Regions from separate parts of the Paraburkholderia sp. CI3 genome, predicted to be linked through region 2. Evidence: riboswitches for the same ligand, from Rfam matches in the RefSeq annotation. Region 2 holds a riboswitch; the other holds the start of a gene.

Region 1 (4,185 bases), on a different contig from region 2:
CGGCGTCGCCATCGCGGCGCGCAGCGAAGCGGACGCGCGACTCATCCGCATGCGCTCACGCATGCGGCCAACCCGGCGCGCGCGTCACTGCTGCTGCCAGCCGAGCGTGAGATACGCACCGCGTCGCGGCGAGTGATACGAGTAGGCCGTTTCATAATCCTTGTTGAACAGATTGTCGATTTGCGCACTGACGTACCACGCTTTGGTGACGTTGTAGCGCGCCGACAGATTCACGATGCCATAACCGCCGAGGTTGCCGGTGCTATCGGTACGCGGACCGCTGACGATCCACTCGCCGCCAACCCGCCAGCCACCGATGCTGCGGTTCACCGCGAACGACCCGAACCGACGCGCGCGCCGCACGAGGTCGGTACCGTTGTCGAGATCGACCGGGTTCTGCAGCGTCACCGTTGCGCGCACGTCGGTCTTGCCGACATGACCGCTCCACGATCCCTCGAGTCCCTGCACCTTCGCATGGCCGACGTTCTCCGCGAGGTAGATGCCGGGGATCGTCTGCACGTAGTCGATCAGATTCGTATAGCGCGTCTGGAATGCGTTCAGACGCATCACGCCGAGCGCATCGGTCGCGTACTGCAAACCGGCTTCGACCGAATGACTGCGCTCGGGCTGGATCGACGGGTTGCCGCTGATCGGATAGTACAGATCGTCGAAGCTCGGCGCGCGGAACGCATCCGAATAGCTTGCGGTTACCTTCCAGCGCGACGTGATGTCGAATCCGTAGCCGAGATAGTAACTGTTCGCTCCACCGAAATCGGAGTACTGGTCGCGTCGCACGTTGGCCTGAATCTGGTTGCGGCCGAAGCGCGCGCTGTAGCCCGCGAAGACCGAATCGACGTGACGGTCGGGCGCGCCGAACGTGTCGGAGTCGAGCGTCTGGTCGAGATGCTCGTAGCCGAGTTGCAGCTTCTGGTTCGCGGCGAGCGCGAAATCGTTCTGCCACGTGTACTGGCGATTGTCGGTATCGAAGCGGCCGTTGTAGATGCCATTGGTGTTCGACACGCTGCGGTCGTCGCCCTCGGCGAGCGTGACGTGGGTGGTCCACCAGTCGGTCAGCTTGCCGTTCGCGAATACCGACACCTGACGCACCTTGCTATAGAGATTGTTCAGATCGGTGGGCTCGCCGTACGCATTGTCGTAGCTGTTGTCGTTGTTCGACTGGAAGTAGCTGACGCCCGCGTCCCACCTGTCGGTGAACTTGTGACGCAGCGACGCGCTGATGCTCTCGTTCAGATTGCCGTTTGCGTTCGGATTCGCGTTCGGCGCCTCGAGCGGATTGAGCGACGAAAAGCCGTCGTCCTTCGTGCGCGCGAGCGAGATGTTGAAGGTCGTGCGGCCGTCCTGATCGAGCGCGCCGTTCACGCCGGCCGTTTGCGTCTGCGTGCGATAGCTGCCGTAGCCGACCGAGAAATTGAAACGCGGCGGATGATCGCCGCCGTCTTTCGTGAACACCTGCACGACGCCGCCGATCGCGCCCGAGCCATACAACGCCGACACGTTGCCGTTCACCACTTCGACGTGATCGACCTGATCGAGCGGAATCTGTGCGAGTTGAGCTGAGCCGAGACTCACCGAATCGACGCGCACGCCGTCGATCAGCAGCAGCGATTGCGTCGACGATGCGCCGCGCAGAAAGAGGCTCGTGGTCGAACCGGGGCCACCCGTGCGCGAGATTTGCGCGCCTGGCGCGAGTTGCAGCAGGCCGGGCAGATCGGTCGCGGTCGTGTCGGCGATGTCCTGCTGATCGAACCGCGTAGTCTGCGGGATCGCATCGCGCAACGCTTGCGGTCCGCGTTGCGCGGTCACGACGATCGGCGACAGCAGGTTGCCCGGCGCATCGGTGGAAGTGAGATTGGCCGCGTCGGCAACGTTTGCGGCGCTTGCAGCGGTTGCATCCGTCGCGGACGATGAAGACGCGGGCTCGGCGCTTTGCGCATTCACGACGAGCGGCAGGCTCGCGAACGCGAGGAGCGTTGCGCGGGCGATGGGGGACAGCATGGGATGACATTCCTGTGGATAGCGTGCGCGGCCTGCTTCCCCGCAGGCCGACGCGTCACGAGGCGCCCCCTTGTTTAGCGTTTTCGCGGGGGGACGTCCCTCTTTTCTGGCCGGTATCCGGGCTACGACACATCGATCCGCCTTCCCACGCGTGACGCGCAGTGGCACACTCGCACGTTGAACTTCCAACCTTGCGACCAGGACCGACCTGCATGAGCACATCACATGCGGTCGCTTACCGTTGCGGGGGCAGCGCAGGTTCGCGCATCCGGTTTTGGCACCGCGCGCGCCCTGCTTCCCGTTTAACTGCGCGCGCCGAAAAGCGCGCGCGGGCACCAGAGTGCGGGAAGTTTAGGAGCGGCGTCGCGGGGCGTCAAGAAAGGTCGACCGGAGCGCAATCGGTTCTGTTGAATGCAGGTTATTGTCGGATGGATTGCCGGTTTTTATCTTATGGTCGACGACGCGACACGCAACGAACGTGCACGAAGCGATGCTGTTACGTCTCGAAACGAGACAATTGTCGGAACCTGTAATATTCCGCGCTAAAATGCGATGTCTTTAGAGGACGCAGCACATGCTCACCGAACTCGAATCACTCTCCCAGAACATCGGCAAGCTGATTGCGATCAGCCAGCGCCACAACGAAGCGCGGCTCGCGCTCGAAGAGCAGCTCGCGCAAACGCGTGCCGAAGTGCAAGCCACGCATGCGGAACTCGCGCAATTGCGCGAAGAGCGCGACGCACTGCAGGCGGAACGCGACGCGCTGTCCGCCAAGATCGACGACGCTCAGGTGCGCCTGAATGCGATTCTCGAAAAATTGCCGCGCGCACGCGCGAGCAGCGAACCGGATAACCAGCTCGATCTGCTCGAGTCCGCCCAGCCCGAACACGAGGAAGCGGAAAGCGACGTGAGCCGACACGGAGAAAGCGCATGACCACCAAGCAGATCGAAGTATCGATTCTCGAAGTGCCCTATCGTCTCGCCTGCTCGCCGGAAACGGAAGGCGCGCTGCTCGAGGCGGTCGCGCGCGTCGACGCCGAGATGCAGAAAATCCGCAGCGGCAGCAACGTGCGCGGCACCGATCGCATCGCGGTGATGGCTGCGCTGTCGCTGGCATCGGAACTGCTTAAGCTGCAAAGCAGCGTGCGACACGGAGAAGCATTTCCTGCTGAAGAAATCCGGCGTACAATGCAACAAATGAACGAACAGCTAGGTACTGTGATCGAGCAGTACAGCTTGCAGTAAGCAGTAGTGGGCCGGTTTCGAACCGGTCACTTGTTAAACGGTTTGGGTTGTAGCTTCATCGGTTTAGCTTCCCTGCCTGGTTCGCCAAGGTCATACATTCCTTGAACCAATGCCATGTGCACGGTTGCGGAAATTTGTAGCACGGGTGTGCGCGTCACTCAGTCTGATGTACCCGAAGTGTTGCTAACTGCGACCAATTCTGAACCCTCGGTTCAGGATGCCGGCCTAGCGGCTAAGGCGGGGATCTTATCTGGAACGGCATCGGACTTCGGTTCGATGCCGTTTTTCTTTGGTCGTCGTTTTTTCGTTTGAGCGCCTTTTTCAGGGGCTTTTCCGTACGCACCTGCTGTTGTTGCGCTTCGTTCACTCTCACACGCTCACTCCGATTCATGCGCTACTGGCTGATGAAGTCCGAACCGGACGAAGCAAGCATCGACGACCTCGCCAACGCACCTCATCGCACCTTGCCGTGGACCGGCGTACGCAACTATCAGGCGCGCAACTTCATGCGCGACGTGATGCAGGTCGGCGACGGCGTGCTCTTCTATCATTCGAGCTGTCCGGAGCCCGGCATCGCGGGCATCGCGGAGGTCTCGTCGACCGCGTATCCGGACCCTACGCAGTTCGATAAAAAGAGCTCGTACTACGACGCGAAATCGTCGCCGGCAACGCCGCGCTGGATGCTCGTCGACGTCGTGTTCAAAAAGAAAATCGCGCTGATTCCGCTTGCCGCGCTGCGCGAGCATGCCGAATTGCAGGACATGCGCGTGCTCGCCAAAGGCAACCGCCTGTCGATCACGCCGGTGACCGAAGCCGAATGGCGCTTCATCACTAAACAGCTGGTTTAAGGGCGAACGCGCGACGCGGCACCTGTCGTGATCGCATCCAGGTCATCGTTTCCGATGCGGCGGCGAAGCACTAATT
Region 2 (4,185 bases):
CGCCAGATCGGCGCTGCTCGGCGTGCCGTCGAACAGGCCCATCACGCCTTCGATCAGGATCAGATCGGCTTCTTGCGCCGCCCGCGCGAGCAGGTTGCGGCATGCGCTTTCGCCGACCATCCACAGATCGAGCGACAGCACCGGCGCGGCGCTCGCGCGCGCGAGGATCATCGGATCGAGAAAATCCGGTCCGGTCTTGAACACGCGCACGCGACGTCCGAGCCGCCGGTGATAGCGCGCGAGACCGGCGGTGATCGTGGTTTTGCCTTGTCCCGACGCGGGCGCGCTAATGAACAGCGCGGGGCACGCCCCGACGGAAGTCCCTTGGGGGGACGCCCCGAAGGAAGTCTCCTTGGGGGGCGTCCCGGACGAAGCCCCGTTGGGGGACGCCGACATCGCTCAGAACTCCACGCCGCGCTGCGCCTTCACACCTTGCTCGCGATACGGATGCTTGATCGCGCGCATTTCGGTGACGAGGTCGGCGGCTTCGATCAGCGCGTCCGGCGCATGGCGTCCGGTCACGACGACGTGCAACATCGGCGCACGCGCGTTGATCACCGCGAGCACTTCGTCGAGCGGCAGGTATTCGTACTTCAGCACGGTGTTCAACTCGTCGAGGATCACCATCTGGTAGTCGCCGCTTTCGATCATCCGCCGCGCTTCGTTCCAGCCTTTGCGCGCGGTCGCCATGTCGGCCTCGCGGTTCTGCGTGTTCCACGTGTAGCCGTCGCCCATCGTGACGAAATCGCACTGGGCGATCGCGCCGAGGAAATCGCGCTCCGACGTATGCAGCGCGCCTTTGATGAACTGCACGACGCCGAGCCGCATGCCGTGGCCGAGCACCCGCACGGCCATGCCGAACGCGGCCGTGCTCTTGCCCTTGCCGGTGCCGGTGTTGACGATCAGCAGGCCTTTTTCGACGGTCGCGCCGGCCTGCTTCTTTTCGTGGCCTTCGCGGCGGCGTTCGGTCATGCGTTGATGCGATTCCGGATCGGTTTTCATCGGGGGTCCTGGTTTTGAGAGGCGGGATGGGATGGGGTCGCGTCGCTAAGGGCAGCGTCGTTCGCCGCTGCGATCGCCACCGTGATGCCGGCGTGCGCGGTCTTGCGTACGATCAGACGCGCGTTTTGCGCGGTTGTGGTGGAGTCCGGCGCCGTTGCCGCCAGCAGCGCGCACGGCTCGCACACACCATCGACGCCGAGATGCGCGTGTGCCGCCGCCGACGGCGACGCGACCGGTACCGCGGCGATCTGGTCGCGGCTGAACAGTTGCAGCGGCAGTTGATGACGCGAGCAGAATTCGAGCAGACCGGCTTCGTTGGCTTTGGTGTCGATCGTCGCGATCGCGCGGATCTGCTCGAAGGCATTCGATCCGAGCGCTGCGCGGACGGCGGCTTCGATATCAGCGGCTTCGCTGTGCAAGCGGCAACCGATGCCGACGCTCAGCGTTTTGATCGCGCGTCCGAGTCCGTGTCGTGTCGCGCTCGCTGCCAGTTCGTGAGCAACGCCGGCCTCGCGTTTGGCCGCATCACGCGCCAGTGCGAGCGACGCCACACCGCCGATCACGACGATCGCCGGCGAGCCGAGCCCCGCGCGCGCCACCGCCTCGGCGAACTCGCGAAGCGGCGCGAGCACATGACGCTGCTCAGGCCGCGTCGCCGACTCGATCGCCGCGCACGGCGTGTCGGCGGACATGCCGGCCGCGAGCAATGCGCGGGCGATCTCGCCGAGCCGGCGCATGCCCATGTAGATCACCAGCGTCATGCGCGTCGCGGCGAGCGCGGCCCAGTCCGGTTCGCCACTGCCGGCGCCGTGGCCGGTGACGAACACGACGCCCTGCGCGTGATCACGATGCGTGACCGCGATACCGAGCGCCGCGGGCGCCGCGATGCCGGCCGTGATGCCGTTGATCACGTCGACTTCGATACCCGCGGCCTGTAGCGCCTGCAACTCTTCGCCGCCGCGGCCGAACACGAACGGATCGCCGCCCTTGAGCCGCGCGACGCTGCGCCCCGCGCGCAGATGCCCGAGCATTTGCGCGACGATGTCGGCTTGCGGCGTCGACGGATGGCCGCCGCGTTTGCCGACGTACACGACTTGCGCGTCGGTGCGCGCGAACTGCAGCACGTCGGGATTTACCAGATCGTCGACGAGCACGACATCGGCCTGCGCGAGCGCACGGGTGGCCTTCAGCGTGATCAGTTCGACGTCGCCGGGACCGGCGCCGATCAGCCAGGCGCGCGTCATCGCGGCGTGCATGGCGCGCGCCATGCGGTGATGGAAGAAGAGAAGCGGCGTGCGACAGCGCGCGCGGCGGTGAATATAGAGGTCATGCGGAACTGCGAATCCGGGCACGCGCGATGCCGCGCTGCTACGCCTTCACATCCGTTCCCCGCGGATTCCGGCGGCCGGCGGCGCCACGTGATGCACGGATGCAATGCGGCACCGCCTCCACGTCTGGCCGGTATCCGGGCTGGCGGCCTCATGCGCTTCGCCTTCCCGTCCCGGTTTGTGGATTCGCGGGACAGTGGCATCAAAAAACGCATGCGCGGCACGTCGGAATCGAAGGCGAATCGAATCGCGCGCCGCAGGTCGCTTACCGTTGCGGGGACAGCACAGGTTGAACGCGCGAGGCGCTGCCTGTTTCCCGTTTAACTGCACACGCGAGCGCATGTGCGGGCACCAAACGCGCGCATACGATAGCACATGGCGCCTTGCCGGATAAGCCTCGGCGGCGCTTTCCGGCTCGGTGCGTTGCTTGACTGCGCAAGTCCGCGGGCCTACACTCGCTCGCACTTTGGGTGCTCGCGTGCGCGCTCGTGCGCATGCAGTTAAACGGGAAACAGGGAGCCACCTGCTCTGGAGCGGCTAACCTGTGCTGTCCCCGCAACGGTAAGCGAAAAGCGGTTCCGGCTTGATAGCCGGGCACCGCAGTGCCGGCTTCGATGTCCTCGCGCAAGGTCGCGTGGACATTTCACCACTGGACGAGAAACCACTCGGCCGGGAAGGGGAAGCGGCGCTTTCGCCAGCCCGGATACCGGCCCAAAGAAGCAGAACGACCGCCGCGGGGATGCGGCGGCGCGTTCATGACCTCAGTTCCGCTTTCTGTATTTCCGTTGTCGCGGCCATGCCGTCGTTCGTCCCCGTGTCTGGTGATCGCTGGTGCTGCTGCGCGTGCTCCATTCGCCAGCCGACGCGGACCCACGCGCGGACTTTCCGGCATACCGATCAACGCCAAGGGATGGACCTCACGATGCAAACTCAATTGCGCAAGATCCCCGTCACGATCGTCACGGGCTTTCTCGGCAGCGGCAAAACCACGCTGCTGCGGCACATTCTTCAGCATGCGGGCGGCAAGCGCATCGCGGTGATCGTCAACGAGTTCGGCGAGCTCGGCATCGACGGCGAAATCCTCAAGGGCTGCGGCATCGGTTGCGATGAAAACGGCGTCGAGACCGAAGGGCAATTGTATGAACTCGCGAACGGTTGTTTGTGCTGCACCGTGCAGGAAGAATTTTTCCCGGTGATGGAAAAGCTCGCGGAGCGCCGCGACGAACTCGATCACGTGCTGATCGAAACGTCGGGCCTGGCGTTGCCGAAGCCGCTCGTGCAGGCGTTCAACTGGCCGCAGATCCGCAATGGCTTCACGGTCGATGCGGTGGTGACGGTGGTGGACGGCCCGGCCGCCGCGAGCGGCCAGTTCGCCGATAACCCGCTCGCCGTCGATGCACAGCGCAAGGCCGATCCGAATCTCGATCACGAGTCGCCGCTGCACGAGCTGTTCGAAGACCAGTTGTCGGCGGCCGATCTGGTGATTCTGAACAAGACCGATCTGATCGACGACGCCCGGCAGCACGAGGTCGAAGCCGCGATCCGCGCGGAGATTCCGCCGCAGGTGAAGATCGTGCGCGCGCAGCACGGGCGGCTCGACCTGCATACGCTGCTGGGCCTCGAAGCGGCGTCGGAAGAGACGATCCACCTGCGTCATGACCACCACGGTTCCGCCGACGACCCCGATCATCACCACGATGAATTCGATTCGGTCGTCGTGCAGGCATCCGTACCGTCGCGCGACGCGGCGCTCGCCGCCTTGCAGACGCTCGTCGAAACCCACACGATTTACCGTGTCAAAGGCTTCGCGGCACTGCAGGGCGCGGCGATGCGTCTCTTGATCCAGGGCGTGGGC

The links. A riboswitch is a leader RNA that binds a small molecule or an ion and turns the genes downstream of it on or off. The one in region 2 is predicted to bind cobalamin.
Region 1: another riboswitch for cobalamin. It lies ahead of OKW29_RS39240 (TonB-dependent receptor domain-containing protein); the one in region 2 lies ahead of cobA (uroporphyrinogen-III C-methyltransferase).

The regions. Positions count from the first base shown of each region.
Region 1 covers NZ_JBNDMI010000004.1:3,856,922-3,861,106, reverse strand. The annotation lists gene OKW29_RS39245 (FecCD family ABC transporter permease) at 1-45, opposite strand, end outside; gene OKW29_RS39240 (TonB-dependent receptor domain-containing protein) at 85-2,016, opposite strand; cobalamin riboswitch at 2,108-2,371, opposite strand; gene OKW29_RS39235 (ATPase) at 2,591-2,950, shown strand; gene OKW29_RS39230 (cell division protein ZapA) at 2,947-3,261, shown strand; RNA gene ssrS (6S RNA) at 3,328-3,509, shown strand; gene OKW29_RS39220 (EVE domain-containing protein) at 3,651-4,109, shown strand.
Region 2 covers NZ_JBNDMI010000003.1:620,991-625,175, forward strand. The annotation lists gene OKW29_RS11680 (cobyrinate a,c-diamide synthase) at 1-396, opposite strand, end outside; gene cobO (cob(I)yrinic acid a,c-diamide adenosyltransferase) at 400-1,002, opposite strand; gene OKW29_RS11690 (cobalamin biosynthesis protein) at 999-1,538, opposite strand; partial or broken gene cobA (uroporphyrinogen-III C-methyltransferase) at 1,521-2,246, opposite strand; cobalamin riboswitch at 2,442-2,701, opposite strand; cobalamin riboswitch at 2,782-3,059, shown strand; gene cobW (cobalamin biosynthesis protein CobW) at 3,253-4,185, shown strand, end outside.